DNA from 3 places in the Paeniglutamicibacter sp. GQ140 genome. Region 2 is predicted to be linked to each of the others. Evidence: riboswitches for the same ligand, from Rfam matches in the RefSeq annotation. Region 2 holds a riboswitch; each other region holds the start of a gene.
What was found. A riboswitch is a leader RNA that binds a small molecule or an ion and turns the genes downstream of it on or off. The one in region 2 is predicted to bind S-adenosylmethionine.
Positions count from the first base shown of each region.

Region 1: linked by a shared signal. The riboswitch ahead of AC6CHY_RS09355 (hypothetical protein) and the one ahead of AC6CHY_RS10215 (O-acetylhomoserine aminocarboxypropyltransferase/cysteine synthase family protein) in region 2 are both predicted to bind S-adenosylmethionine.
Region 3: linked by a shared signal. The riboswitch ahead of AC6CHY_RS08635 (methylenetetrahydrofolate reductase) and the one ahead of AC6CHY_RS10215 (O-acetylhomoserine aminocarboxypropyltransferase/cysteine synthase family protein) in region 2 are both predicted to bind S-adenosylmethionine.

Region 1 covers NZ_JCAXDW010000005.1:193,802-203,415, reverse strand. The annotation lists gene xdhC (xanthine dehydrogenase accessory protein XdhC) at 1-294, shown strand, start outside; gene AC6CHY_RS09370 (pyridoxamine 5'-phosphate oxidase family protein) at 346-777, opposite strand; gene AC6CHY_RS09365 (App1 family protein phosphatidate phosphatase) at 903-1,982, shown strand; gene AC6CHY_RS09360 (acyl-CoA thioesterase) at 1,983-2,447, shown strand; gene AC6CHY_RS09355 (hypothetical protein) at 2,444-2,878, opposite strand; SAM riboswitch class IV at 2,893-3,017, opposite strand; gene AC6CHY_RS09350 (histidine phosphatase family protein) at 3,064-3,669, shown strand; gene AC6CHY_RS09345 (APC family permease) at 3,745-5,115, opposite strand; gene AC6CHY_RS09340 (amidohydrolase) at 5,112-6,746, opposite strand; gene AC6CHY_RS09335 (TetR/AcrR family transcriptional regulator C-terminal domain-containing protein) at 6,834-7,490, shown strand; gene AC6CHY_RS09330 (siderophore-interacting protein) at 7,566-8,414, shown strand; gene AC6CHY_RS09325 (DNA-3-methyladenine glycosylase family protein) at 8,437-9,330, opposite strand; gene AC6CHY_RS09320 (DNA-3-methyladenine glycosylase I) at 9,327-9,614, opposite strand, start outside.
Region 2 covers NZ_JCAXDW010000006.1:29,251-38,864, reverse strand. The annotation lists gene AC6CHY_RS10230 (aromatic ring-hydroxylating oxygenase subunit alpha) at 1-551, shown strand, start outside; gene AC6CHY_RS10225 (ferredoxin reductase) at 584-2,047, shown strand; gene AC6CHY_RS10220 (histidine phosphatase family protein) at 2,066-2,629, opposite strand; SAM riboswitch class I at 2,740-2,834, shown strand; gene AC6CHY_RS10215 (O-acetylhomoserine aminocarboxypropyltransferase/cysteine synthase family protein) at 2,949-4,322, shown strand; gene AC6CHY_RS10210 (CoA-binding protein) at 4,322-4,822, shown strand; gene AC6CHY_RS10205 (hypothetical protein) at 4,968-5,330, opposite strand; gene AC6CHY_RS10200 (carbon-nitrogen hydrolase family protein) at 5,555-6,334, opposite strand; gene AC6CHY_RS10195 (adenylosuccinate synthase) at 6,571-7,860, opposite strand; gene AC6CHY_RS10190 (hypothetical protein) at 8,029-8,358, opposite strand; gene AC6CHY_RS10185 (TetR family transcriptional regulator) at 8,541-9,110, shown strand; gene AC6CHY_RS10180 (thymidine kinase) at 9,107-9,614, opposite strand, start outside.
Region 3 covers NZ_JCAXDW010000005.1:36,218-45,831, forward strand. The annotation lists gene AC6CHY_RS08620 (cystathionine gamma-synthase) at 1-977, opposite strand, end outside; gene AC6CHY_RS08625 (O-acetylhomoserine aminocarboxypropyltransferase/cysteine synthase family protein) at 995-2,326, opposite strand; gene metE (5-methyltetrahydropteroyltriglutamate--homocysteine S-methyltransferase) at 2,423-4,780, opposite strand; gene AC6CHY_RS08635 (methylenetetrahydrofolate reductase) at 4,835-5,761, opposite strand; SAM riboswitch class I at 5,865-5,982, opposite strand; gene AC6CHY_RS08640 (deoxyguanosinetriphosphate triphosphohydrolase family protein) at 6,259-7,845, shown strand; gene AC6CHY_RS08645 (NADP-dependent isocitrate dehydrogenase) at 7,926-9,614, opposite strand, start outside.

The DNA of each region.
Region 1 (9,614 bases), on a different contig from region 2:
AGTGGAACCCATGTGCTGATCATGACCCATGACCACGCGGAGGATTTCCACCTCTGTGATGCTGCGTTGCGGCATCCGAGTCTTGGCTCGATCGGCCTGATCGGGTCCAACGCCAAATGGCAGCGATTCCGCAAGAATCTTGCGGAAAGCGGACATGAGGCAGCCGTGATTGGAAGGATAGACTGCCCCATCGGAGACCCGGAGGTGGTGGGCAAGGACCCTGCCACGATTGCGGTCAGCGTAGCAGCCGTCCTTCTCAAACGCATGAACAAGGTCAGCGCCGTCAAGGTCTGATCACCAGCCGTTCGGCCCAGTGGATGTGGGGGCCGTATGCGGCAATGTCCCCTAATCCGCCTCGGGTTGTTCCCCGAGGAGGAAATGGCGCCCGGAGATGCTGGTGGCCTCGATCTTGACCCAGGCATGCTTCTGCGTGGGGGTCCAGGGGGAGACGCCTGAACTGCGCGCTTCCTCGATCTCTGCGCTGGTCTGCAACTGGTGCGCGTTTCCGTGCACCACTACCGACCAGGCCTCGTCGGAGAGGATGCCGTCGGCCTCGAACGCAACCGCATCGTGCACCGTCAGAGCGGCGAGCTTTTCGCCCGGTGCCGTGCGCAGATAGATGGTCCGATCCAGCAAGCCGAAGTTCAGCGGGAATATGTCGACGGTGCTGCCCACTGCCGTGGCCAGGCGGCCGTGGCCGGTGCGCTCGAGGAGGCTCCAGGCCTGATCCTCGGTGAGCACCAGCACTGGTTGATCTGTCTCGTGGTCAAACATCATGGGCTCATTCTTCTACGGAACGTAGAATAATGCCAGTGTTATCGGGCCTGGTCTTTTTCACGCAGTGGCGGCGAGTCATCCTTTCGATCCACCGCATGCCCCCGGCTCATGAAAGACTGGACATCATGGTCAAGGAAACAGGATCCGAACGTGCCCGGCATATTGCAGCACGCTTCGAGGATCGCCTTTACGAGCTTCGCGCGGAGCGCGCCCGCGAACGTGGCATGGTTCCCACGGTCCTGCCCTACACCGGCTACGGCTTGTCGGATCCGGAGAACGGCTGGGTGCGCATCTTCGCCCGCGTGGTGTTGGCAAAGCCCGGTGCCTTCGATGCCGGGCGCCACCTGGCGAAGGTCATCGCCGACGGGGTGCGCGGCTGGCGCAACTTCATGGCCCCGATCGTGCCGCACGGCGAGGTCGAGGTGCACATCAACGGCGAGCGCTTCGCGGTCCAGGCCGACCGCGGGGGAGTGCTCGATGTCCGGGTGGCCGCCTCGCTGGAACCGGGGTGGAACGAGATCAGCCTGCATACCGAGGGCGGGGCCGCCGTCACCGCGCCGATCATGGTCGTTGACGGGGCGCAGGAATTCGGGGTGCTCTCGGATGTGGACGACACGGTCGTGGTCACCGCGCTGCCGCGCCCGCTGCTGGCGGCCTGGAACTCCTTCGTGCTCTCCGAGCACGCCCGCCTGGCCACCCCGGGGATGCCGGTGATGATGGAGCGGCTGATGCGCGACAAGCCCGGCGCCCCCACCTTCTACCTCTCCACCGGGGCCTGGAACGTGGCCCAGACCCTCACCCGCTTCCTCTCGCGCAACCTCTACCCGCAGGGCCCCCTGCTGCTCACCGACTGGGGCGCGACCGAGCGCAGCTGGTTCCGCTCGGGCATGCAGCACAAGGCCGACCAGTTGCGGCGCCTCGCCGCCGAGTTCCCGAACATGAAGTGGCTGCTGATCGGCGACGACGGACAGCACGATCCGTACCTCTACGCCGAATTCGCCAGGCGCTACCCGCACCATGTCGAAGCCATCGTCATCCGCCAGCTGACGCCCTCCGAGGCGGTGCTGGCCGGCGGGCGCAGCCAGGGGATCCTGAACTCCACACCCGGGGTGCCATGGGTCTACGAGCCGGACGGGGCGCGCATTGCCCAGAAGCTGGAGGCGCTGGGCATCATCTGCCCCGATGACCAGGCAAGGATCGACTGAATGCCCGAACAGAAGATCCGCGTCGAGGTCCCCATGCGCTGGGGGGACATGGACGCGTACGGCCACATCAACAACGTGAACCTGGTTCGCATGATGGAAGAGGCACGCATTGCCGGGTTCGGGGTGCCCGGCGGCACCGGAAAGCCCGGCATCATGCCCCAGGTCGACCTGTTCTCGACGGTCCCGGAGAACACGCAGATCCTGGTCGTCGAGCACCGGGTCCGCTACCTCAAGCCGCTGGACTACCGCAACGTCCCGGCCCACGTGGATTTGTGGATCAGCACCATCAAGGGCGCGAGCTTCGACATCAGCTACGAGTTCCACGATCCCGTGGACGGCGGGGTGTGCGTGCGCGCCGCCACGACCCTGGCATTCTTTTCCGTCGACGAACAGCGCCTGTTGCGCCTGAGCCCGGGCAACAAGGAAGCGCTGGCGCGCTACGCCGCCGATCCGATCTTTCGCTAGGACAGCTGCAGGTCGGCCGTGAGGGACTCGAAGTCCCGGGCCAGTGCCTCGTCGCGCTCGAAGTTGCAGGCCGACAGCGGTTCGGTGCTGAACGAGAAGTAGCGCAACCCGGCGCTGTGCCGCGGGTCCGCGGGAAGCGCGATCGCGCTGTTGTGGAAATTGACCCGCCCCAGCGACAGACCGGGGGCCGGCTGCGGCGCAACGCGCAGCAGGTGGGAAATCTCCGGCAGGTCGTGGGCGAACACCTGGTGGTGCGTCCCGCCGGCAAAGACGTGCAGCGTCAGTCCGTGGGCCATCGACATCGCGACCTCGACGTCCGCGGGGGCCCACAGCGTGGGGCGGGACATGAGGCTCCTGATGGCGCGGGGGTTGGTGCGGTGCCCGGAGTGGAACGAGGTACAGGTGTCGGTGGAACGTGACTGATTGCGCAAGGGGCGGCGCCTTTCGTGTGCTCTTGTCCCCAGGGCAGCGGCTGCTGCCAGGACCGCTTCGTCATCCGAACCACCCGTGAAGCATGGGGTTGGTGCGCGCGCCGGGTCGGAGCCCAAGTCTGGCGTGCATCTCGTGAAGCTGGATTCATCGTACCAAATCACCGGCGACGATTTAGAGTGAATGAATGAGACTCATCTTGATCCGCCACGGGCAGACCGCCTCGAACGTGGCACAGGCCCTGGACACCGCGGCCCCCGGCGCCCCGCTGGATGAGACGGGCCTGGCCCAGGTTCGGGAACTCGTGAAGCGGCTCGGTGCTGAGGATGTCGACGCGGTTTTCTCCTCGCCGTTGCTGCGCGCCAAGATGACTGCCACGCCCCTGGCCGAGTCGCGCGGCCTGATCATGGCCGAGCATGCGGGATTGAGCGAGATCTCCGCCGGGGAACTGGAAATGCGCAACGACCCCGAGGCCCAGCTGGCCTACCGCGACGTTTTTTTCCGCTGGCTCTCCGGCGACCTGGCAGCCAAGGTTGCAGGCGGCGAAGATGCACACACCGCGCTGGAGCGCTTCAACGTGGTCATCGAGCAGGCCCGCGCCGCGGGGACCGGGAAGCTCGTGGTGGTCAGCCACGCAGCCATGCTGGTGACCTGGCTTGCGTCCAGGAGCACCAACTTCGACCCCGGCTTGCTGCGTCCGACGCCCCTGGCCAACACCGGCGTGGTGACGCTGGATGCGGCAGCCAAATCCCGCTGGACCATGCGCAGTTGGCAGGACCGGCACCTGGACTAGAAGGTCCCGCCCCGCAAACGGCGGTGCCGCCCGCACGATGCCGGAACTTCGTGGGGCGGCATTTCCGGGTCGGCGTCAGTCCTCGAAGGAAAGCTTCGGCGGGGTGGTGCGGAAGCCCTTGGTGCGGATGGCCAAAAAGCCTATTCCTGCCGCGAACCACATCAGTCCCACCACGAGGCTGACGCCGGAAAGCGAGGTCCACAACCAAATGGTCAGCGCGAATCCCACCAGGGGCATGAGCAGGTAGAGCAACACCGAGCGGGCACCGCGCGACTTCGCATCCATGAAGAAGGTCTTGATGACCGAAAGGTTCACCATGGAGAACGCAACCAGGGCCCCGAAGCTGACCACCGAGGCCGCAGTCTCCAAGCTGACGAAGAGGTAGGTCAGCGACACCGCGGAGACTACGAGGGTGGCATAGACGGGGGTGGAAAAACGGCGGTTGAGCATGCCCATGCGGCGCGGCAGCAATCCGTCGCGGCCCATGGAGTACAGGATTCGGGTCACGCTGGCCTGCGAGGCCATGGCCGAACCAAATGACCCCACCACGTAGACCGCCACGAAAATCGCGGTGAGCACCGAACCGCCGACCCCTGCCATGAGCTCGACGCCCGCGGCATCCGGGTCGGCGAAGGTGGTGTGGTCCGGGTGGATCAATGCCCCGGCCCAGCCAACGACGATGAAGATCAGACCGCCGGCCAAGGTGGTGAGCACGATCGCGGCGGGAATCGTCTTGCCGGGATTCCTCGCATCCTCCGACAAGGTCGAAATAGCATCGAATCCCAGGAACGAGAGCGAGAGGATGGCAGCGCCGGAGAAGATTGGGCCCAGGCCGTCGGCGCCAAAGGAGAACGGTGCCAACAGGCTTGGGGCATCGGCGTTGAGGACCTGGTTGAGCACCAGGGCCACGAAGACGCCGATCATGAGCACCGAGGAGGCGACCACCGTGGCGCTGAGCCGGCCGATGAACTTGATGCCGATGATGTTCAGGCCCAGCACCAGCACGAGGGACACCAGCGAGAACGCCCAGGCGGGAACCGCGGGGAATTGCGTGTTGAGGTAGATCCCGATGAGCAGGAAATTGATCATCGGGATGAACAAGTAGTCGAGCATCAGGGTCCAGCCGGTGGCAAAGCCGACAGTTCCGCCGAAGGCCTGCTGGGTGTAGGCGTAGGCGGATCCGGCTTGGGGCACGGCCCGGGACATCTGGGCATAACTGAAGGCGGTGAAAAGCATGGTCACCAGCCCCACGATGTAGGCGGCCGGCAGATGTCCGTTGGTCACCCCGGTCACCACGCCGTAGGTGGTGAACACCGTCACGGGTGCCATGTAGGTCAGTCCGAAGAGCACCAGGAAGGGAATGCCCAGGACCCGCTTGAGCTCGGTGGGACGGGAGCCGTGGATGCTGCCGACTGCAGGGACGTGGGCCGAGACCTTGGTGTTCATCGTGTTCCTTCCAATATTCGATCGGGTGCTGCCAAATAGGTGGGGTTGCCTGCGAGCCAGGTGCCAAGGACCTTCACGCCGGCCACGTCGTGTTCCGCGCTGGAGCGCGGATCGCTCTCCAGCCAGACCAGGTCCGCGATCTGCCCCGCTGCCAGGGTTCCGCGTTCGTGGTCGGCAAAGGCCTGGTAGGCCACCTGGGTGCTGTAGGAGTCCAGGGCATCGACAACGCAGTAGGGGGCCCCGGCCAGCGGAGGAACGTCGGGGTCGGCCAGCCCTGTGCGGGTCACTGCCGTGCCGATGCCCAGCATCGGGTGGTGGTGTGTGACGGGCCAGTCGCTGCCAAAGGACACCTTGACGCCCGAGGCGGCGACCTCGCCGATCTGGAACTGCCGTGACGCGCGTTCGGCTCCAAGCCGCGGGAAGGTCAGTTCGGTCATGACGGTGTCCCGCTGGGCCCACAGCGGCTCGAAGTTCGCGATGACGCCCAGTTCCCTGAACCGTGGCAGGTCGGTGGGGGAGATGGACTGCAGGTGGGCCATGACCGGTCGGCGGTCGCGTGGGCCGTTGGCGGCAACGACCGCCGCAATGGTGTCCAGTCCCTGACGCACGGCGGCGTCTCCGATGGCGTGCAGGTGCAACTGGAAACCCATGGCATCCACGGCGATCGCCGCATCAATGAGTGAGTGGTCTTCCCAATTGGGCAGGCCGCGGCTGCCGGGGCAGTCCGCATAGGCATCGATCATGTGGGCCGTGTGCGATTCAACGATCCCGTCCAGGAAGAACTTGATGGTGTTTGCGCTGAGCAGTTCCCCACCGGCGGCGACCACGCGGTCCCTGGCTGCGGCAAATTCGGGCAGTTGCCGTGCCCAGCGCAACGGGTCCGCGCGGAAGGCAAGGTTCACCCGGGTGTGCAACGCCCCCTGTCGTGCGGCGGCGAGGTAGGCGTCGAGGGATTCCGTTTCCACCCATGCGTCTTGCACCCAGCTGACACCGGCCCGGGCAAATGCCGAGGTGGCCCTGGTGAGGGCCGAGACCAAGGTGTCCTGGCCGTGTGCGGGAACATGGGCGGCAACCAGGTCGATGGCGCCGGGTTCGCACAGCGTCCCCAGGGGGGACCCGTCCGGGCGACGGATGATACGGCCGAGCTCGGGCTCTGGCGTCTCCGAGGTGACCCCGGAAATTTCCAGTGCCCGGGAATTGACCCATACCGTGTGGTAGTCCCAGGCGCGCAAGAGTACGGGGCGGTCGGAAACGACGCTGTCGAGCCATCGGGCATCGAAGCATCCGTCTTCGGACAATGTTGCGTCGTAGCTGGCACCGACGATCCATTCGTCCCCGGGGTGCTCGTCCGCCCAGCGTGCGACCGCGGCCAGGATTTCGTCGAGGTCCGTGCAGTGGCGGATCTGGGGACCGACGTCCTCGAGCCCGGCAAAGAGGGGGTGGGCGTGGCCGTCGCCGAAGGCGGGCCCCAGGTAGCCGCCGCGCAGGTCATGGAGGACATCGGCGATCGATGCCAGGTCCCCGGCGGCCGGTCCGATGGCGGTGATGATTCCGTCGGTGACCGCCACGGCGGTCGTTTGCCCCGCAGGGGCACCGGCAACCGAGCCCGAATGAAAGACTGTCAAGGTCAAGGGGTACAGCTCCCAACTAAATTTAATAAGATTAAATAAACTGTCGCCTACCTTATCTGTGGGCGGAGTCACACGCAAGGGGTTTTGGTGGATTCGTCAGAAGTTCGTCGCGCCGGTCGGCCGCGCACCTCGGTGCTCGACCGCGAAAGGATCCTCGTCGCGGCCCTTAGGCTGCTCAATTCAGTGGGGCCGGAGAAGTTCTCCATGGCAGCGCTCGCCGGCGAGCTTGGGGTCAAGCCGCCCGCGCTCTACCACCACGTCAAGAACAAGCAGGCGCTGTTGGTGGGGATGCGCGAGGTGGTCAATGAGAGCATTGATGTCAGTGGTTTCGGAAACTTGTCCTGGCGCGAAGCCGTGGAGCGCTGGGCCCGGTCCTACCGGGCCGCGTTCTCCGCACACCCAAATGCCATTGCCCTGTTGGCCACCGAGCCCATCACAGGGGCGACTCGAACCTTGGCCATGTATGAATGCGTAGTGCAGGGATTCCTTGCCGCCGGCTGGGAGGCGTCCGCAGTTATGGGCGACATGGTGGCATTGGAGTCGTTCATCCTGGGGTCCGCGCTTGATGTGGTTGCCCCGGATGACATGTTCGATCCCGGCGAGGCCGCTGCGCAAACCCCGGGGCTGGCCGGAGTCCTCGCTGCGCAGTCTGCGCTTGAGGGCTCGCGCGCGGACCATTCATTTGAGGTCGGGCTGGCGATCATGATCGACGGTCTGGCCCGGCGCAATGGAGTAGGCATGTGAAGTTGGCATTGGCTTGGTCGATGCCCCATCGAATAGGATAGGTTTACCTTCCCTAATCCAAGAAAGTGGTAATTAGTGAGTACGCAGCGTTCAGCACGTCCGGTTCGGCCCCAGGTAGTCCTCGAGGTTTTGGCGAGCGAGCGACTGAGTCCCCACATGATGCGACTGACCTTCGGCGGGCCGGGGTTCGTGAACTTCCAGGACAAGGCCGTCTCCGACCGCTACGTCAAGATCCTTTTTGCCAAGCCGGAACTTGGTCTGGTGCCCCCGTTCGACCTCGACGCCTTGCGCGAGCAGCTGGCCCCGGAAGATTTTCCGGTTCGCCGCACCTACACCCTGCGCCACGTGGATCTTGGTGCCCAAACCGTGCAGATCGACTTCGTCATCCACGGTGATCAGGGACTGGCGGGCCCCTGGGCCCAAAATGCCAAGATCGGTGACCTGATCTGCTTCACCAGTCCCGGCGGACTCTACACGCCAGACCCGGCATTTGACCGCCATCTGCTGATCGGGGATGAGACCGCTCTTCCGGCGATTTCCGCGGCCGTCGAGGACATGACCCCGGACATGGTGGGGGACATCTACCTTGAGGTAATTGGCCCCGAGGATGAGGTGCAGTTGGACGTTCCTGCAGGGGTCAACGTCCACTGGCTGCACCGCGGCGGCTACTTCACTCCGGAAAGCACACGGCTCGAGGCAGTGGTGCGTGATGCGCCCTGGCGCGAGGGAACCATCCAGGTCTTTGCCCATGGCGAGCGTGAAACCATGAAGTCGTTGCGTGCCTACCTCAATGGCGAACGCGGCGTGGACCGCAGGGCCATGTCCCTGTCCGCCTACTGGGCCTACGGGCGTGCCGAGGACGAGTTCCAGGCAGAGAAGAAGTCGCCCATCGGACAGATCTTTCCCGAGGCGCTAAGCGCGTAGCCCGGTTGCGAACCGGGGCCACTCAGGTCCCCTGGCCACCCGGCCTGGAGAGGGCGGGCGGCAGTGGGGCCCCCGGGTCCGAGGCCCAAAGATGGACCATGGCGTAGGACCGGTATGGTGCCCATGATTCCGCCAACCTGGATGCCTCGCGTTCGGTGATCCGGTTCAACGCCCTGCGGGCGACAAGGTCACCGGGTACGAAGGCATCCGGATCGCTGCGACCGCGCATCTGAAGGTAATCGGCCGTCCAGGGGCCGACGCCGCGCAACGCCAGAAGCTCGGCGCGGTCCAGCGGGATGCCGGCGGCACCGGAAAAATCCTTGGCGGCGAAACTTTCCGCCATGGCGAACAAGGTGGCAGCACGGGACTTGGTGAGCCCAATGGTCTCTCGCAAGATGTCGACGCCCTGCGCAACCACCGCCTCGGGTGTCGGGAAGATGCGCAGGCCGCCTGGCCCGTCGCTTCCGTAGGCGCCCACGAATCGCCCGCCAAAGGTCCTGCCCGCCGCCAGTGATACCTGCTGGCCAAGAATCGTGGTGGCCGCTGCCTCGAAGCCATTGAGGTATCCGACCAGGCGCAACCATGGCCGGGCCCGGACCAGGGGGCCGAGCAGGGCGTCCCGGTCGAAGTGACCTTGCATGCGCGCGAGGTCCGAATCCAGATCCAGCCAGGCGCGCACGATGCCTTCGAGCTGGCCGAGGTCATGCGCGCTCGCCTCGGCGCAGGTAAGTTGCACGCCATCCTCGGCAAATTCCAGCTCGACGGTCCTCGGGCCAGAAGCAATCGACACCACTCGGGTGTGCCGAAGTGCGCGCGGCTCGTGGATATCGAGGGTAGGGATCGAATGAATGCCCAGCGTGCGCAACATGTGGGCGGGGTCCAACGGGCCGTTGGACTCCAGAAAGCGCGAGCTCATGCCGGCCAGATGCCCGAGGTGCCGCGACGGTGCGAGCCCACCAGGTGGGTGTCCACGATGCCCAGTGCCTCCATGAGCGCGAACATGGTCGTGGGCCCCACGAAGGCGAAGCCGCGCTTTTTCAGCGCCTTGGACAGGGCCACGGATTCGGGGCTGGTGGTGGGGATGTCCTCCAGTGCGTTGGGAGCCGGGGTGGAATCGGGCTGGAACGACCAAATGAACTCGGCCAGGCCGCCGTCCTCGCGCAGCGCGATCGTGGCCTTCGCGTTCTTGATGGTCGCCAG
Region 2 (9,614 bases):
AGGAGGTCTGGGACCGCAATACCGAGGCCCAGGCCGCGCTCGAAAAGCGCTGCCAGCGCTATGGCATTCCCTACGAGGTCGTCGAGGAGCTCGACACCCGCGTCGCGGGCATCCGCATCTCGCGCGAGTCCCTCGACGGCGACGGCGAATCATTCTCGCCCGATGGGCACCGGCTCTCCAAGAAGCTGCTCGGGGACCTGCGCGACTTCCGCCTCGGCCGCTGCTCGATGCACCTGCAACCCAACAGCTGGTTCCATTTCCTCGGCGACCACGTCGTCACGTTCGCCGTGTTCCCGGTGAACGAGCACCAGACCCTGGTGCGCACCACCTGGCTGGTCGCCGATGACGCCGTGGAGGGCGACGACTACGACCTGGAGAAACTCACGCACACCTGGAAGCAGACCAACCTGCAGGACAAGGCGTTCGTCGAGCTGTGCCAGAAGGGCGCAAACAGCCCCGCCTACGAGCCCGGCCCGTACATGAAGAGCGAATACCAGGTCGAGGCATTCATCAACTGGTACGTCCAGCGCGTGCAGGAGCACCTGTCGTGACCATGACCACGACCGAGCCCACCACCTCAACCATGACCGAGCCTACGACCGTGAGCGAGCCCACCACCACGACCATTACCGCGCCCCATCAGGAGCCACAGCGCATTCGCGGCCTGGAAATGCCGTGGAACCGGGTGCTGGGCAGCACCGAGGGACCTGCCAGTGCCGCCCGCGCACTGGGCCCCTGGCATCCGCAGGAGTTCCTGGCCGAATGCGTCGAGATTGTTCCCGAGGTCGGGGGCATGCTGACCTTCGTGTTCCGCCGCGCCGACGGCGCGCCCCTGGCGTTCCGTCCGGGCCAATACGTGAACATCGCCTTCCCCGTGAACGGCGAGGGCGGGGACCCGATGGACCGCAGCTACTCCTTGTCCAGTTCGCCCACGAAACCGTGGACCTTCGACATCACGGTGAAGCGCGATCCCAAGGGCCGGGTCTCGCCCTGGGTGCACGAAAACATCGGACCCGGCACGGTGCTCGAGATGCTCGGGCCCGTCGGCGCCTTTCACCTGCCCGACGCCGACCGGCGGGCACGCTACCTCCTGCTGGCCGCGGGAGCCGGAATCACCCCCATCATGTCCATGCTGCGGACCATCCACTCACTGCCCGGACAGGCCGACGTGGTGGTGCTGTACCACGGGGCCGAACCCGGGGGCTTCGCCTTCCACCAGGAATTGGGCTACATCGCCACCGTGGACTCCCGCGTCGCCGTCCACTTCTCCCTGGGCGACCGCCAGGTACCCGAGGACTGGGAAGGCCTCACCGGACGGCTGTCCACCGCGATGCTCGACGAGGTGGCGCCCGACGCCAACGGACGCCAGGTCTACGCCTGCGGCCCCGAGGGCTACCTGAACAACGTGTCCGAACTGCTCGCCGCGGTCGGCGTCGACGACACCTCCATCCACATGGAATTCTTCTCCGGAGACCGCCAGACCATCCTGGAATACGAGGCCGAAGTCGCCCTGGCCGGAGAGATCGCCGAAGAAATCGCCGAGGAAATCGCCGATTCCGCGGAGGACTACTACGAAAGCCAGCCCAGCGCGCTCGGTCTCTACGAACCGGCCTACGACGACGAGGGAACCCTGGAGGCCACTGGAATGCCGCTCGAGGCGGCCAACCCCGACTTTGCCGCACCAGAACCCGTCGATTCCGAGGTTCCGGCCACCGAGGCAGAGCCCGAGGAAACAGCGGACCCCTCCGCCCCCGACGCCTCTTCGTTCGACACCGTCGGCACCGGAAGCCTCACCCTGTCCTTTGTTCGCACGGGCATCAATGTCCTGATCAATCCCGAGGAAAAGATCCTCGGCGCGGCCAAACGGGCGGGTGTCAGGATCGGCGCGAACTGCCAGGAAGGCATGTGCGGCTCCTGCAAGATCGTCAAGCTCTCCGGGGACGTCGAGATGAACCACCAGGGCGGGATCCGGGCACGGGAAATCGAGGCCGGAAAGTTCCTGCCGTGCTGCTCGACCGCGCGGACGGACCTGGTGATCGACGCCTAGCCGGGGGGCCGGGCAGGCTCAGCGCGCGATCGCCGGCGCCAGTTCCCGCACGAGTTCCGCCAGCCGCGTCGGATCGATGTGGACCACTTCCCCGTTTTCCACCTTGGTGCCCAACGGTTCGCCGGGGAGCGCGTCGCGCACGATCCGCATCGTGGCGCCGTGGCTGACAACCAGGATGCGGCGCCCGGGATTCGCCTCGAGAAGCCGCTGCAGGGCCGGCACCGCACGGTGCAGCACGTCCTGCCTGTCCTCGGTCCGCTCCGCCAGCAGCCTGGCCTCCGCGTCGGGAATCTCGGCCATGATCCGGCCCTCGAGCGGGCCAAAGCCGCGCTCGATCACCTCGGGCACCGGGTCGCCGGTTTCGGCCTGAAGCTCCTCGGCGATCAACTGCGCGGTCCGGGCGGCACGGGAAAGCGGCGAGCCGAGCACCAGGTCCCAGCCCTGGCCCCGAAGTTTCCGTCCAACCCCGCGCGCCTGTTCGCGGCCCGTCCCGTTGAGTTCGATGTCGGTGCGCCCCTGCAGGCGCCCGGCGAGGTTCCAGTCGGTTTGCCCGTGTCGTACCAGTGCCAGCGCGGTGTCCATGGCTCGAGCATAGGCGCTGCGCGGCGGCGGCCGGGAATCGCGCGGGCTGTGCCTCGCGCAACGTAAGGACTCAAACTTGGGTCACAATCGGACATATTGAGAGACTGTTACAACCATCCCGAGCGGCCGAGAGATCTGGTTTGATGACGCCGCAGCAACCTGCCACAGCCGGTGGTTACGGTGCTACCGCCAGAAACGATGGAGCTGCTTTCCGCCCGAACCCGGACGGGTAAGCGACATTGATCCCGGGATTCCTGCCGCGATGGCCCCACGCATGCGCGGGGCCGAAGAACCAGTCGACAAGGAGTCGCAAGCCACCATGGCCGAACACCAATTTGGATTCCGCACGCGTGCGCTGCACGCCGGCGGCACCCCCGACGCCGAGCACGGCTCGCGCGCCGTTCCGATCTACCAGACCACCTCGTTTGTCTTCAAAGATTCCGACGACGCAGCCAACCTCTTTGCGCTGCAGAAGTACGGCAACATCTACTCGCGCATCGGCAACCCCACGGTGGCCGCATTCGAGGAGCGCATTGCGTCCCTCGAGGGCGGCATCGGCGCGGTGGCCACCGGCTCGGGCATGGCCGCCGAGTTCATCACCTTCGCCGCGCTGGCCGGGGCCGGGGACCACATCGTGGCCTCCTCCAAGCTCTACGGCGGCACCATCACGCAGCTGGACGTGACCCTGCGCCGCTTCGGGGTCTCGACGACATTCATCGACTCCACGGATCCGGCCGAGTTCGCCGCCGCCATCCAGGAGAACACCAAGGCCGTGTACACCGAGGTCGTGGCCAACCCCTCGGGCGACATCGCCGACCTCAAGGGCCTGGCCGAGGTCGCCCACGCCGCGGGCCTCCCGCTGGTGGTCGACTCGACGCTGACTCCCCCGTACCTCCTGCGCCCCATCGAACACGGCGCCGACATCGTGATCCACTCCGCCACCAAGTTCCTCGGCGGACACGGCACCACCCTGGGCGGGGTCGTCGTGGAGGCCGGCACGTTCAACTGGGGCAACGGCAAGTTCCCCGCGATGACCGAGCCGGTGGCCTCCTACGGCAACGTCTCCTGGTGGGACAACTTCGGCGAGTACGGCTTCCTGACCAAGCTGCGTTCCGAGCAGCTGCGCGACATCGGCCCGGCGCTCCCGGCCCAGTCGGCCTTCCAGCTGCTGCAGGGAGTCGAGACCCTGCCCCAGCGCATGGACTCGCACCTTTCCAATGCCAAGGCCGTGGCCGAATGGCTCGAGGCCGATGAGCGCATCAGCTACGTGAACTATGCCGGGCTGCCCTCGCACCCGCACCATGAGCGCGCCAAGGAGCTGCTGCCCCTGGGCGTCGGCTCGGTGTTCAGCTTTGGCGTCAAGGGCGGCCGCGCCGCCGGCACCGCCTTCATCGAGGCGCTGCAGCTGGCCAGCCACCTGGCCAACATCGGCGACGTGCGCACCCTGGTGCTGCACCCCGCTTCCACCACCCACCAGCAGCTCTCCGCCGAGCAGCTGGTTGCCGCCGGCGTGCCGGAGGACCTGATCCGCTTCTCGGTGGGCCTGGAGGACCTCGAGGACATCCTCTGGGACCTGGACCAGGCGCTGACCGCCTCGCAGCAGGTGGCAGATGCCCCCGCCGGGGAAAGCTACGACGGGGCGGCCTGCTCCATCGACGCCGCCCGCGCGGCCGCCGTGACGGGAGCCAAGTAATGAGCAACGCAGTCCAGATCCGCACCTGGGAAGGCCCGAACGCGGCCGAACGCCTCGAGATCCTGCGCAACACCAAGTCGATCGCGATCGTGGGCGCCTCCAACAAGCCCTCGCGCGCCAGCTACTTCGTGGCGACCTACCTGCTGTCCTCCTCCAAGTACAAGGTCTACTTCGTGAACCCGGTGCTCGATGAGATCCTGGGCCAGCCGGTCTACAAGTCGCTGGCGGACCTGCCGGAGACCCCGGACCTGGTGGAGGTCTTCCGCAAGCACGACGACCTGCCCGGTGTCCTGGACGAGTCGATCGCCGTCGGCGCCAAGACCCTGTGGCTGCAGCTGGGTTCCTGGCACGAGGAGGTCGCGGCCAAGGCCGAGGCCAACGGCCTGAACGTGGTGATGGACCGCTGCGTGAAGATCGAGCACGCCCGCTTCCACGGCGGGCTGCGCCTGGCCGGCTTCAACACCGGCGTCATTTCCTCCAAGCGCCAGCTGCTCGCCTAGCAGGACCGGCGGCGCAAGAACAAGGGTCCGTTCCCGAAACCAAGTGGTTTCGGGAACGGACCCTTCGTCGTCGGCGGGAACCCGCGGGATCTCCCGCCCGGTCTCCGGTGCCGGCCCGACGCTCAGCGGCGGGCCATGGCTGTCTTTACCACTCGGTGTCGTCGTCGTCGGCCTCGGAGATCCCAAGGTCCGGCTGCTGGTTCGAATCGAACTCGGCCCAGGCCTCGGCAAACCCGAGGATGTCCTCGAGCGCCTCCTCCTCGTCGTCGTCCAGCAACTCCAGGGCCTCGGGGGTGTCGAGGATGATTCCGATCGCCGAGGCAGGGTGTTCCTCGAAGTAGTCGATCGGCGAGTAGTCGGAGTTGAAGGTCATGTCCTTGCTCTGCCCATACAGTTCAATGAAGGCCCGCACCGCCTTCGGCACACGGGCCAGGTCCAGGCCGGACAATGAGTCGTTGTAGGCCTGCGCCGTTGCCTCGGCCCATTCCTCGATGATGGCTTCATTCATTTGTGTATCGGTATTGCCCACTGCCCTGTCCTGCCTAATTGGAGTTACATCGAGCACCAATAGTAGTGGGCGGAGCCCGAAGCGTACATGCCGGAAAATGTGAAATTCGTTGGTCTAATACAGGCGCCTCGCTTGCGCCGATCCGCCGGCCCCGGGGGAAGGCAAAAGGGAACCCGTGCGGGCACCTGGACGGCGGCGGCACGGGTTCCCCGGGCAGTGCCTTGTTACAGCCGGCGGTTGGCCAGCACGGGCAGGAACTCGCGCACCTCGTCGATGCGCCGGCGGGTGACGTCGGTCGTCACCAGGCCCTCGGCGTCGTCGCCCAGGTACTCGATGGGCACGCCCATGGGGTCCAGGATCGCTGAGTGCCCGATGGTGTGGCTCGAGCTGGTTCCGGCGGCCGCGACCCAGACCGTGTTCTCGATCGCGCGGGCTCGCAGCAGCGTTTCCCAGTGCTCGATCTTGTGCTCGCCCTTGAACCAGGCGGCGGCCACCAGCAACAGCTCGGCACCCTCGTTGACCAGCCTCCGGGCAATTTCCGGGAAGCGCAGGTCGTAGCAGGTGAACACCCCGACCTTCATGCCGGCGATCTCGAACACGGGGACCTCGGCGACGTCCCCGGCCTTGATCGACTTGGATTCCTGGTAGGAGAAGGCGTCGTAGAGGTGGATCTTGCGGTAGGTGCCCAGGATCTTCCCGTCGTCCCCCAGCACCGCCAGCGTGTTGTAGGGCCGTTCGTCGCCGCTCTGCTCATAGCCGCCGGCCACGATGGCAACCTTGTGCTCCGCTGCCATGAAGGAGAGCTGCTGGACGAACTTCGTCCAGTTCCCTTCGATGGCGGCGTTCAGCGGACCAGTCACCTGGGAAACGGCGAGCATGGCCTCTTCGGGAAACAGCACCAGGTCGGCGTCTTCGGCCTTCGCCTTGGCAACCAGTCGTTCCATGGTTTCCAAGTTGTCGGCGACCGACCCGGTGGGGGCAAATTGACCAACGCTGACCTTCATGGCGATTCCCTTCGTCGCGGAGTGCTTTCACCCAGCCTAGCGACAATCACCCATCCGGTGGATCGGCTGCACCTATTTTGGCCCCGGCCCGAACAATGTGACGGGAAGGCACACGCAAGGGAGGCTGCGCGTCCTTCCGCCGCGGGTACGGCAGGATGCCGGGGATACGGCGAGGGCGCGGCACCGGCCGGTTCAAATGAACCCGGCCCGCACCGCGCCCTCGCGCGTGCCCGGACTTAGTCGTTGATCAAGTCGTGGCGGACGATCGTCTGCTCGCGGTCCGGTCCCACGCCGATGGCGGAGAAGCGGGTGCCGCTCATGGCCTCAAGCGCCAACACGTAGTCGCGGGCGTTCTTCGGCAGGTCATCGAGCGTGCGGGCTCCGGTGATGTCCTCAGTCCAGCCCTCGAAATACTCGAAGATCGGCTTGGCGTGGTGGAAATCGGTCTGCGTCATCGGCATTTCGTCGTGGCGCACCCCGTCCACGTCGTAGGCCACGCACACCGGGATCTTCTCGATGTTCGTCAGCACGTCGAGCTTGGTGACGAAGTAGTCGGTGAAGCCGTTCACGCGCGAGGCGTGGCGGGCCAGGACCGCGTCGTACCAGCCGCAGCGACGCGGGCGGCCGGTGTTCACGCCGAACTCGCCGCCGGTCTTCTGCAGGTATTCACCCATCTCATCGAACAGTTCGGTGGGGAACGGACCTGCGCCCACGCGGGTGGTGTAGGCCTTGATGATGCCGATCGAGCGGCTGATGCGGGTCGGGCCAATGCCCGAGCCGACCGACGCACCGCCGGCGGTCGGGTTAGAGGACGTCACGAACGGGTAGGTGCCGTGGTCCACGTCCAGGAACGTGGCCTGGCCGCCCTCCATGAGCACGACCTTCCCGGCGTCCAGCGCGTTGTTCAGCTCGAGGGTCGCATCGATCACCAGCGGACGCAGGCGCTCGGCGTAGGAGAGGAAATACTCGACGATTTCCTCGATCTCGACGCTGCGGCGGTTGTAGACCTTGACCAGCAGCTCGTTCTTCTGGCGCAGGGCGCCCTCGACCTTTTGGCGCAGGATGGATTCGTCGAAGACGTCCTGCACGCGAATGCCCAGGCGACCGATCTTGTCCATGTAGGCAGGGCCAATGCCGCGCCCGGTGGTGCCGATGGCACGCTTGCCCAGGAAGCGTTCGGTGACCTTGTCCATGGTCTGGTGGTACGGGGCCACCAGGTGCGCGTTGGCCGACACGCGCAGTTTGGAGGTGTCGGCACCTCGTGCCTGCAGGCCCTCGATTTCTTCGAAGAGCGCCTCGAGGTTGACCACGCAGCCGTTGCCGATGATCGGGATGGCATTTGGCGAAAGAATGCCGGCGGGAAGGAGCTTGAGCTCATACTTTTCACCGCCAACGACGACTGTATGACCTGCGTTGTTGCCGCCGTTTGGCTTTACAACGTAGTCAACCTGGCCACCCAATAGGTCAGTGGCCTTGCCTTTGCCTTCGTCGCCCCACTGGGCGCCGACGATCACGATTGCTGGCATGGGATCCTCCCCCTTGCTCGATTCAGCGCGGCCGGCAAAAATGCCGGGTCCCGGCGGTGCCGGGCGCAGAAATGCCCCTCGCTCTTCGAATGGCCCAAGCAGGATCAGGAAGAACAGTAAGGGGCTCTTACGTCACGAGTTTACCCGATGCAGCATCAATGGGTTGATTTATGCTTCCCGCGGCTGGTCTTCTGCGTCGATCGCGGCCGACAAGGCGGCCCGGGCCAGCGTTTCCCAATGCTCGATAGAGCTTTCCGGAACCGACACCCAATCGCGGAAGGGCCGCCCCTGGCCCGAGGGGTCGAAAAGTTTGGCCCCGGGATGCTTCAGGGCCTCGAGCATGACCTCGCTCTCGCGGCCCACCTTGAATGCCATGGTGTCCTCGAGCAGGCAGGCGATGGCCTTGGCCTCGTACTTCAAGGCATCCTTGCCAAACATCTTTCCGGCAGCAACTCCCTCGCCAAGCAGGGCACGGGTGAGCCGCTGAAACTCTTTCATGGCCTCGGGTGTAGGAAATTGCATACTCATGTCCCCATCAAACCCCGCCACTGCCCCTTGCGTCGAGTGATCGGCGAAAAGACTTTTCGCGGGAACCTGTCGCAGCATCCGGCGCAGAATTGATGACGCGGAGTATTTGCGCATATTCATACTTGCGAGAAGCGCCGCCTAGACTGGGATCCATGGCCCTGACGCGTGAACAACTCATTGATGCCGCCGTGGGCGTGCTCTCGGAGTTTGGCCTGGCCGACCTCTCCATGCGCCGCCTGGCCCGGGAACTCGACGTGCAGGTCGGGGCGTTGTACTGGCACGTGAAGTCCAAGCAGGAACTCCTCGTGGATGTTGCCGCCCGGCTCCTCGACGCCGTGCCCCGGCCCGATTCCCCCACCCCGGCGTTGGCGCCCATGGCCATTGCCGCGCTGCTGCGCCAGCTGCGCACCGCCTTGATCGCGGTTCCGGACTCGGCCGAGGTCATGCAGCTCGCCCAGTCCATGCGCCCAGAGTCCCTGGACCCGCTGGGCTGGCTTTTGGAATTCCTGCGGATCGCGGGCGTCCCCGAGAGCGACGCGGCCTATGCCCGGCACGTTCTGGTCAACCACCTGCTCGGGTCGATCGGCGCCCATCAGGAGGCGCAGGCACTGGCCGCCGGCGCCGAACCCACCGAGGCGTCAACGGCCTGGGGTGACGAGGCCTTCGACTACGGCGTGCGGGTGATCCTGCAAGGGATGGCCCTGGAGCACAGTAGCGCCTAGTTGCCCAGGCGACCGTTGGAGGCGTCCAGATAGCAGGCGCCACAGAGGGATTCGTACCAGACCTCGTCACCGTCGATGGCCACCTGGTCTCCGTCGAAGATGATCTCGTTTCCGATGCGACGGGTGTTGAACACCGCTTTCTTGCCGCAGCGGCAAATCGTCTTGAGTTCCTCAAGGCTGTGCGCGATCTCCAGCAGGCGCCGCGACCCGGGAAAAGCATGGGTGCGGAAGTCAGAGCGGATCCCGTAGGCCAGCACGGGGACGTTGTCCAGGATGGCGATGCGGAACAGGTCATCGACCTGTTCCGGCGTCAGGAACTGGGCCTCGTCGACCAGCAGGCACGCCACCGGCGGCGCATCCACGTGCTGCAACAGGGCATCCGGGTCGTCCCCGGCGACTTTAGTGGCAAAAAGCTCCCGGGCATTCGCTGACGGCGGGATGAGGAAATCCACGTCGCGGCTCATTCCCAGCCGGGAAACTATTGCCGCGTCGCCCTTGGTGTCG
Region 3 (9,614 bases), on a different contig from region 2:
GCAAAGGCCCGTGCGGCGGCCTCGCCGCCGGCAAATTGCAGCGAGACGATCCCGCCAAAGCCGCTGGACTGGCTCTTGGCCAGTTCATGGCCGGGATGTGTGTCAAGGCCCGGGTAGAGCACGGTGTCGACTTCCCCGCGCCCCTGCAGCCATGCGGCAATGACGGCGGCGTTTGAACAGTGGCGCTCCATGCGCAACCCCAGGGTCTTCAGCCCGCGGGCGGCCAGGAAGCAGTCCTGCGGACCGGCCACCGCGCCCCCGGCGAATTGCTGGAAGCCGACTGCCGCGGCGAGCTCCTCGCCGCGGAACACGCGGTCGGCGACGATCACCGCTCCACCGAGCACATCCGAGTGACCGCCGATGTACTTGGTGGTCGAGTGCACCACCACGTCCGCGCCCAGGGTGAGCGGGCGCTGCAGGAACGGGGTGGCGAAGGTGTTGTCCACGACCAGCAGTGCACCGGCGGCGCGGGCGATCGCGGCCCAGCCCGCGACGTCCGCGATGCCCAGCAGCGGATTGGACGGCGTCTCCACCCAGAGCAGCGCGGTCTTCCCGGGTTGCACGGCCGCGGCGACGGCCGCCAGGTCGGTGATCTCGACCGGGGTGTTGGTGATCCCCCACTTGCCGTGCAGGCGGTTGACCAGGCGGTTGGTGCCGCCGTAGCCGTCGGCCCCGAGCACGATGTGGTCCCCGGGTTCCAGCACCGCGCGCAGCAGCGCGTCTTCCGCGGCGATCCCGGAGGCGAACGCGAAGCCCGCATGTCCCGCCTCCAGGGCGGTGAGCTGGGTTTCGAAGCCGTTGCGCGTCGGGTTGGAGCCGCGCGAGTATTCGTGCCCGGCACGCAGTACGTTGATCCCGTCCTGGACAAACGTGCTGGTCTGGTAGATCGGCGGGATGACCGCGCCGGTGAGCGGGTCGGGAGCCTGGCCCGCGTGGATGGCCTGGGTGTTAAAGCCGTGGCTGGTGGTGGTGCCCATGGTGGTTCGTCCCTTCTCTAGGCGTTGATGGTTTCGCGGTGCGCGGCCGGGGGTGCGCTTTTGCGGCTTTCGGGCGCATCGAGCGCGGCGAGCAGGTCTGCCACCAGGTCGGCGGCGTCCTCGAGGCCGGCGGAGATGCGCAGCGTGCCGGCGCCGATCCCCGCGGCGGCAAGCTTCTCCGCGTCGAGCCGGCAATGGGTCATCGCCGCGGGGTGGACCACCAGGGAGCGGGTGTCCCCGATGTTCGCGGCCAGGGCAAAGAGCTGCAGCGAGTCGACAAGCCCCGGCACGGCGTCCGGGTCCTTGAGGTCGAAGGAGAACACGCAGCCGGTCCCCCGCGGGTAGTCCCGTGCCGCCAGCGCATGATCCGGGTGCGTGGCCACGGAGGGGTGGTGGACCCGGGCCACCGCGGGGTGCGCCGCCAGCGCGCGGACAAGCGCCAACACATTGTCCTGGGCCTTGGCCGCGCGCAGCGAGAGCGTCTCGATGCCGGTGAGGATCGCCGCCGCCGATGCCGGGGCGAGGCTGGGGCCCAGGTCGTGCAGGAACTTGGAGCGCACCAGCATCAGGTAGGCCTTGTTCCCGTAGCGTTCCAGCAGCGAATCCCCGTAGTACCGCGCCTTGGGCGCGGCGATCTGCGGCCAGCGGGCGGCGTCGGAGAAATCGAAGGTGCCGGCGTCGATGACCAGTCCCCCAAGAACCGATCCGTGTCCCGCCAGCGCCTTGGTGGCCGAGTGCACCACGATGTCCGCGCCGAAGTCGATGGGCCGGTAGGCGGCCGGGGTGGCCAGGGTGTTGTCAACGACCACCGGCACGCCTGCGGCGTGGGCCACCTCGGCGATGGCGCGCAAGTCCACCAGGGTGATCAGCGGGTTGGAAACCGACTCGAGCAGGAAGCCGCGGGTCTTCTCCGTGATGGCCGCTGCCCAGTTGGCCGGGTCCTGGGGATCGACGAACGTGACGCTCACGCCGAAGTCGGCGAAGGTGTCGGTGAGCAGGTCCACGGTGCCGCCGTAGAGCTTGTTGGAGGCCACCAGGTGGCCCTGGCCCTGCAGCAGCGCGAGCAGCGAGATCGCGACAGCCGCCTGCCCGGTGGCGGTGGCGATGGCGCCGATCCCGCCCTCGAGGGCCGCGGCGCGTTCCTCCAGCACCGCGACGGTCGGGTTCCCGGTGCGCGAATAGGTGAAGCCCGGCGCCTTGAGCGCGAAGAGCTTCGCGGCGGTGGCGTAGTCGGGGAACTGGTAGGCGGCCGAGTTGTAGATCGGCACGGTCATGGGGCGGTGCGGTGCCGCCGGGGCGTACCCGGAATGGATTTCGGTGGTGGCGTTGCGCCAGGTGCTGGGGGCCATGATCGTGCCTTTCGGGCCGGAGGGGAGGCTAAGCGTGGTCGGGATGGGATGCGGGCGCGGCACCCCCAAGGTGGATGCCGCACCCGCACGGCGGGACTAGACGGAGGCGCCCAGGGTGGCGCGGGCCGCGACGGCCGCTTCCACCAGGTTGGCCAGCGAGGCCTCGGTCTCCGCGTAGCCGCGGGTCTTCAGCCCGCAGTCAGGGTTGATCCACAGCGACTTCGGGTCCAGGGACGCCAGGGCGATGTCGATGAGCTCGGCGACCTCGGCGGTGGAGGGCACGCGCGGGGAGTGGATGTCGTACACGCCCGGGCCGATGCCGCGGCTGTAGCCGAATTCCGTCAGGTCCGCGGTGACCTCCATGCGGGAGCGGGCAGCCTCGATCGAGGTCACGTCCGCGTCCAGGGCGTCGATGGCCTCGATGATCTCGCCGAACTCCGAGTAGCACAGGTGGGTGTGGATCTGCGTGGCGTCCGCGGCCCCCGAGGTGGCCAGGCGGAAGGAGTCAACGCTCCAGCCCAGGTACTTGGCCTGGTCCTTGGCGCGCAGCGGCAGCAGCTCGCGCAGTGCCGGCTCGTCGACCTGGATGATGCCGATGCCCGCGGCCTGCAGGTCCGCGATCTCGTCGCGCAGCGCCAGGGCCACCTGGTTGGCGGAGGTGGCCAGGGGCTGGTCGTCGCGGATGAAGCTCCAGGCCAGGATGGTGACCGGGCCGGTGAGCATGCCCTTGAGCGGCTTGTTGGTCAGCGAGGCGGCGTGGGAAATCCACGGGACGGTGAAGGCCGCCGGGCGGGAGACGTCGCCCCAGAGGATCGAGGGGCGGGTGGCGCGCGATCCGTAGGACTGCACCCAGCCGTTCTCGGTTTCGGAGAAGCCGTCGAAGTTCTCGGCGAAGTACTGGACCATGTCGTTGCGCTCGGCCTCGCCGTGCACCAGCACGTCGAGTCCCAGGCGTTCCTGCAGTTCCACCACCCGCTGGATTTCCTCCTTGAGGAAGCCCTCGTACGCGGCGTCGTCCAGGGTGCCGGCCTTGTGCGCGGCGCGGGCGGTGCGGACCTGGGTGGTCTGCGGGAAGGAGCCGATGGTGGTGGTCGGCAGCGGCGGCAGCGCCAGGGCGGTCTCCTGGGCGGCCTTGCGGATTGCTGCATCCGAGCGGGAGAAGTCGGCGGTGGTCAGGTTGTCCAGGCGCTCGCGCACCGCGGCAACGGTGGTCCCGGCGAATCCGGCGCGGTGGGCACGTGCCGATTCGGCGGCGGAGAGCTCGGCGGCGATGGCGGATTCGCCCTCGGCCAGGCCCTTGGCCAGGGTCAGCACCTCGGCGACCTTCTGGTTGGCGAAGGCCAGCCATTCGGGCAGGTGGGGCGGCAGGTTCGCCTCCTGGGCGACGTCGTGCGGGACGTGCTGCAGCGAGGTGGCGGTTCCCACGGCCAGGGTGCCGCCGGCCTTTTCGACCTCGGTGCGCAGGGAGGCGAGCGTGCCCAGCGAGGCGGCCAGGTCGTTGCGCCAGATGTTGCGCGAGTCAACGATGCCCGCAACAAGGGTGGAACCGGCAAGGTCGCCGAGGAATTCGGCGGTGGGCACGGCGCCGCGGACCAGGTCGGCGTGCACCGCCTCGACACCGGTGCGGGCCAGCAGGCCCTGGGTGGCGCCCGGGCGGGCGGGATCCCCGGCGGTGCCGTAGCCCAGGCCCACCAGCAGGGCCGGGCGCGCCGTGGCGGCGGCCAGCTGCGTGTAGACGGTTTCGGCGAGCGCACCGGGGACGGCCAGGGCGGCGCCGCGGTCGGTGACAAGTGCCGGCTCGTCGAGCTGCACCCAGGGCGCGCCGGCGGCGGCAAGTGCAGCAAGGATCTCGCCGTAGGCGGCAACGACCTCGTCGATGCGCGAGAGCGGGTCGAAACCGGCAGGTGCGCCGTCCTCGGGCTTGGCCAGCAGCAAGTAGCTGATCGGGCCCACGAGGGTGGGGCGGATGGTGTTGCCCTGGGCGGCGTGTGCCGCGAAGGACTCGACCAGGGCGGCGGCGTTGGCCTTGACCGGGGTGGCTTCGCCGATTTCCGGGACCAGGTAGTGGTAGTTGGTGTCGAACCACTTGGTCATTTCCAGCGGGGCGCGGGATTCGTCGCCTCGGGCCAGCACGAAGGAGGCGGCGGTGTCGATGGCGCCGTTGGCGTCGGCCAGGTCGGCGAAGCGGGCGGGCAGCGCCGAGAGGGCGACGGTCGCGTCGAGCACCTGGTCGTAGTAGGCGAAGTCGCCGGGAAGCGAGGCGTCGTCGGCCGCAAGGCCCAGCCCGGTGAGCCTTGCCAGGTTGGCGTTCTGCAGTTCACGGGCGGCGGCGTGCAGCGTGGCCTCGTCGGTGCGTGCTGCCCAGTGCGCCTCGAGGGCCTTCTTGAGCTCGCGGTTGGGCCCGATGCGCGGATAGCCGAGGATGGATGCTGCCGGGAAGGTTGCCTTGGTCATGGTGATTCTCCTGTTGTTCTGGCGTGGTGGAAAGTAATGGGAAGGTGTGTGGGTCTAGACGGCGGCGCGGGTTGCCCAGGCGTTGGACGCCCTGGCACGGGTCCGCGGCAATTCGAGCCGCTCGATGACATCGAGGGAGCCGCGGTGGTCGTTGAAGGTGTAGAGGTGCACGCCCGGCGCCCCGTCGTCGAAGGCGCGCTTGGCCAGGGTGACGGCGGCGTCCACGCCGATGCGGTGGCGCTCGCCATCCGAGTCCGCCGTCTCCAGGGCGTGGGCCAGGATCGGGTCCGGGGCAATGCCCGTCATCGATGCCAGCCGGTTCAGGCGCCGCAGCGAGTTCAGCGGGATGACCCCGGGGATGATCGGAATGGTGACCCCGGCGCGGCGGGCCGATTCCACGAGGTTGGTGTATTCGCCGGCCCGGAAGTAGACCTGCGTGATCGCGTAGTTCGCGCCGGAGCGCTCCTTGGCCAGCAGCACCTCGACGTCGTGCTCGAAGGACGGGGACTCCGGGTGCCGGATCGGGTAGGCGGCAACGCCCACCCCCAGCCGCCCGCCGGCCAGGGCGGCCGAGTGGTCGGCCTCGACCTCGCGGATCAACTCGATCAGGTAGCGGGCGAAGGGGAACTCCCCGCGCCACTCATCCGGGTCCGTCGGCAGGTCCCCGCGGAGGGCCAGCACCCCGCGGACCCCGAGGGAGATGAAGTGCCGGATCAGGTTCTGCAGGGATTCGCGGCTCTCCCCCACACAGGTCAGGTGCGCCAGCGGGCGCAGCCGGGTGTTTTGGATGAGGTGCTCGATCAGTTCCAGCGACGCGTTCCTCCTTGTCGGGGACCCCGAGTAGGTCACCGACACGTAGTCGGGATCCGTCGCCTCCAGGGCCGCGATGCTGTTGAAGATCCCCTCGGTGGCGTCGCGGTTCACCGGCGGGTACAGCTCGTAGGACAGGGACGGCGGTGCGGCTGTCGTTTCAATGCTCATGCGTGTCTCCTCGTCGATTCGAGGGAGGCATCAGGGATCGCCACCAAAGCCCCAGGGATCCGTCACGGATTTCCTGCGGCGATGATGAGTGAACGCTGAAGCGGCTCCATCGCTTCTGGCCTTAGCACCCTCGCCGAGCGGAGTCCCCGCGAGGGGAATCCATCGGACGATGGTTGCTGCGGCGTCAACGAGCCAGATCTCTCAGCCGCTCTTGATGGTTGATGCATTCATCTTGGAACAGCGTCGACAAGGTGCGCAAGGCGCTCGCCGATGCAGCCGTCACGAAGGGCAAAAACACTTCATGTGTCCATGCGGCGTCATTTCCGGGCGGAGCGACGGTCACATTGTTACGGACCCGGAACCCGCGGAACACCCGTATTCACGGGGATGTGGTTCCAGCGTGTGACTCGTCCCGGTTTCTGTGACGCCTTTGTGTCGACGGATACCGGCTCCGGGGGTTCGGCGCCGATCCAGATGATCCGCGCCATCCTCCGAAGATGCCGTGGGTCGCGGGGCGCCCGCACCGGGTGCGCACTAAGCTGGTGCGCACCATGGACTACAGGAACACCACCCACCAGACCGGCGGCCGCGAGCGGCCGATCCGCGAGGACTCGCGGCCCGGCGAAGACGAATTCCGCGTCGACATCGAACGCATCCGCTTCTCCCCCTATTTCTCCCGGCTCTCGGCGGTCACCCAGGTGATTCCGCAGGCCGGCGCGGGCACCGTGGTGCACAACCGGCTCACCCACTCGCTCAAGGTCTCGGCCGTGGCCCGCTCGATTGCCATCGGGTTGCGCAACGCCGACGAGCCGACGCGCTCACTCGTGGCCGAGCTTGGCGGCTGCGATCCCGTGGTGGTGCAGGCCGCCGCGGCCGCACACGACCTGGGCCACCCGCCCTTCGGGCACCTGGGCGAACAGGAACTGGACCGGGCCGCCCGGCAGATCCTGCGCCTGCCCGACGGGTTCGAGGGCAACGCCCAGTCCTTCCGCATCCTCACCGCGCTGGACAGCTGCGACGCGAGCCCGCGCGGGATGAACCTGACCCGGGCGGTGCGGGCGGCGGTGCTCAAGTACCCCTGGACCCGCAACGAATGGCGTTCCCTGCCGGCCCGGTCCCCGGCACTCCTGCCGCGCGGCGTGGGCCTCGGCGGCGGAAACGCCGCCCTGAAATACTCGGCCTACGACATCGAGGAGGCCGAGATGCGTGACGTGCTTTCGGTTTTCCCGCAGATCGCCGAACACCAGCAGACCCTGGAATGCTCGGTCATGGACATCGCCGACGACATTGCATACGCGGTGCACGACCTGGACGACTTCTACCGCGCCGGGGTGCTGCAGTATTCGCTGGTGTCCACCGAGCTGCGGCACTGGCTCGAATCGGGGCCGGACCTGGCCCGCCTGGATATGCGCGAGCTGGACCCGCGGCTGCCCGGCCACGGGCTGGAGCGCACCTGGCGCCGGGTGGCAGCCAAGGACCCGTGGATCGCGAACGCCGACGCCTTCCGGGCCTCGGTGTTGCGCGTGGGCCACGACCTGGTCGAGGGGCTGCTTTCCCTGCCCTACGACGGCGGGCTCGATGCGGACCGCGCCGTCACCGGCTTCACCCGCCGCTGGATCGACAGGTTGCAGGCCTCCATCGCGGTGGAAAGGGACCCCGGGGTGCGCAGCGGCCACGTGCGCCTGGCCGACGAGGCCTGGCACGACGTGGTGGTGCTCAAGTTCGTGCACGAGCGCTTTGTGCTTGAACGCTCCGACCTGGCCCTCTACCAGCGCGGGCAGACCCGCATCATCAGGTCGTTGGCCGAGGGGCTGGCCGCCTGGCTCGATGACCCGCAGGATGCGGCCCGCGCACCGCGCCGGCTGCTTGACTCGGTCGAGGCGGCGACCGGCGAATACCGCCAGCTCTACGCTCAGACCCCCGGACCCGCCGGCAACGTCCCGGCCGGCGAGATCGAGCGCCTGGGCAGGGCGCGGGCCATCGTGGACTACATCGCCTCGTTCACCGACGCGCAGGCCGCCTCCGTCAACGCCCTGCTCACCGGAACCTCCGAGAGCATCTGGGAGGTCGGCCGCGGGCTGTAGGGCACGGTTAACCGACGAAGGCCGCCACGATCGTAGGATCGTGGCGGCCTCTGCCGTGCTTCCTTGCGGAAGGGGAGGGACTACTTGGTGAGCAGTTCCAGCGCCGCGTTCAGCGTGGAGCTCGGGCGCATGATGGCTGCGACCTTTTCCTCGACCGGGCGGTAGTAGCCGCCCAGGTCGACCGGGGCGCCCTGCACGGCGGCGAGCTCGGCCACGATGGCCTCCTCGTTGCCGCCCAGTGCCTCGGAGACGGCCTTGAATGCCGCTGCCAGCTCGGCGTCCTTGGTCTGTGCCGCCAGTTCCTCGGCCCAGTACTTGGCCAGGTAGAAGTGGCTGCCGCGGTTGTCCAGCTCGCCGGCCTTGCGCTTGGGCGACTTGTTTTCCAGCAGGAAGGTGCCGGTTGCCGCATCCAGTGTGTCGGCGAGGATCTGCGCGCGCGCGTTGTCCGAGGTGTTGGCCAGGTGCTCGAAGGAGACGGCCAGGGCCAGGAACTCGCCCAGGGAATCCCAGCGCAGGTGGTTTTCGCTCACCAGCTGGGCCACGTGCTTCGGGGCCGAGCCACCGGCACCGGTCTCGAACAGGCCGCCGCCGGCGATCAGCGGCACGATGGAAAGCATCTTGGCGCTGGTGCCCAATTCGAGGATCGGGAACAGGTCGGTGAGGTAGTCGCGCAGCACGTTGCCGGAGACCGAGATGGTGTCCTCGCCGCGGCGGATGCGCTCGATGGTGTACTTGGTGGCATCGACCGGCGAGAGGATCTCGATGACCAGGCCCTCGGTGTCGTGGTCCTTGAGGTACTCGTTGACCTTGGAGATCAGCACGGCGTCGTGCGCGCGGGTCTCGTCCAGCCAGAACACCGCGGGGGTGGCCGAGGCGCGGGCGCGGTTGACTGCCAGCTTGACCCAGTCGCGCACCGGCACGTCCTTGGTCTGGCAGGCGCGCCAGATGTCACCCGGGAAGACCTGGTGTTCGATGAGCACGCCGCCGGTGGCATCCAGGATCTGGACGTGTCCGGCGGACTTGATCTCGAAGGTCTTGTCGTGGGAGCCGTACTCCTCGGCCGCTTGGGCCATCAGGCCGACGTTCGGGACGGTGCCCATGGTGGTCGGGTCGTAGGCGCCGTTGGCGCGGCAGTCGTCGATGACGACCTGGTAGATGCCCGAGTAGGAGGAGTCCGGCAGCACTGCCAGGGTGTCGCGTTCCTTGCCCTCGGCGTCCCACATGTGGCCCGAGGTGCGGATCATGGCGGGCATGGAGGCGTCGACGATGACGTCGGAGGGGACGTGCAGGTTGGTGATGCCCTTGTCGGAGTCGACCATGGCGATGGCCGGGCCTTCCTCGAAGCCCTTGGCGATCAGTGCCTCGACGCCGGCGCGCACGTCGTCGGAGAGGTCATCGAGCCCGCCGAGGATGGCCGCAAGGCCGTTGTTCGGGTTCAGGCCGGCTGCCTCGAGCTGCTCGCCGTAGGTCTCAAAGAGTTCGGAGAAGTAGGCCTTGACGACGTGGCCGAAGATGATCGGGTCGGAGACCTTCATCATGGTGGCCTTCAGGTGTGCCGAGAAGAGCACGTCTTCGGCCTTGGCGCGGGCGATCGCGTCCTTCAGGAAGGCGCTCAGCGAGGCGGCGTGCATCACGGTGCCGTCGATGATCTCGTCCTTGATCACCGGCAGGGACTTCTTCAGGACCTTGACTTCGCCATCTTCGCCAACGAAGCGGATCGAGAGGTTCTGGTCCGCGTCGATGACCACGGACTTCTCGTTTGCACGGAA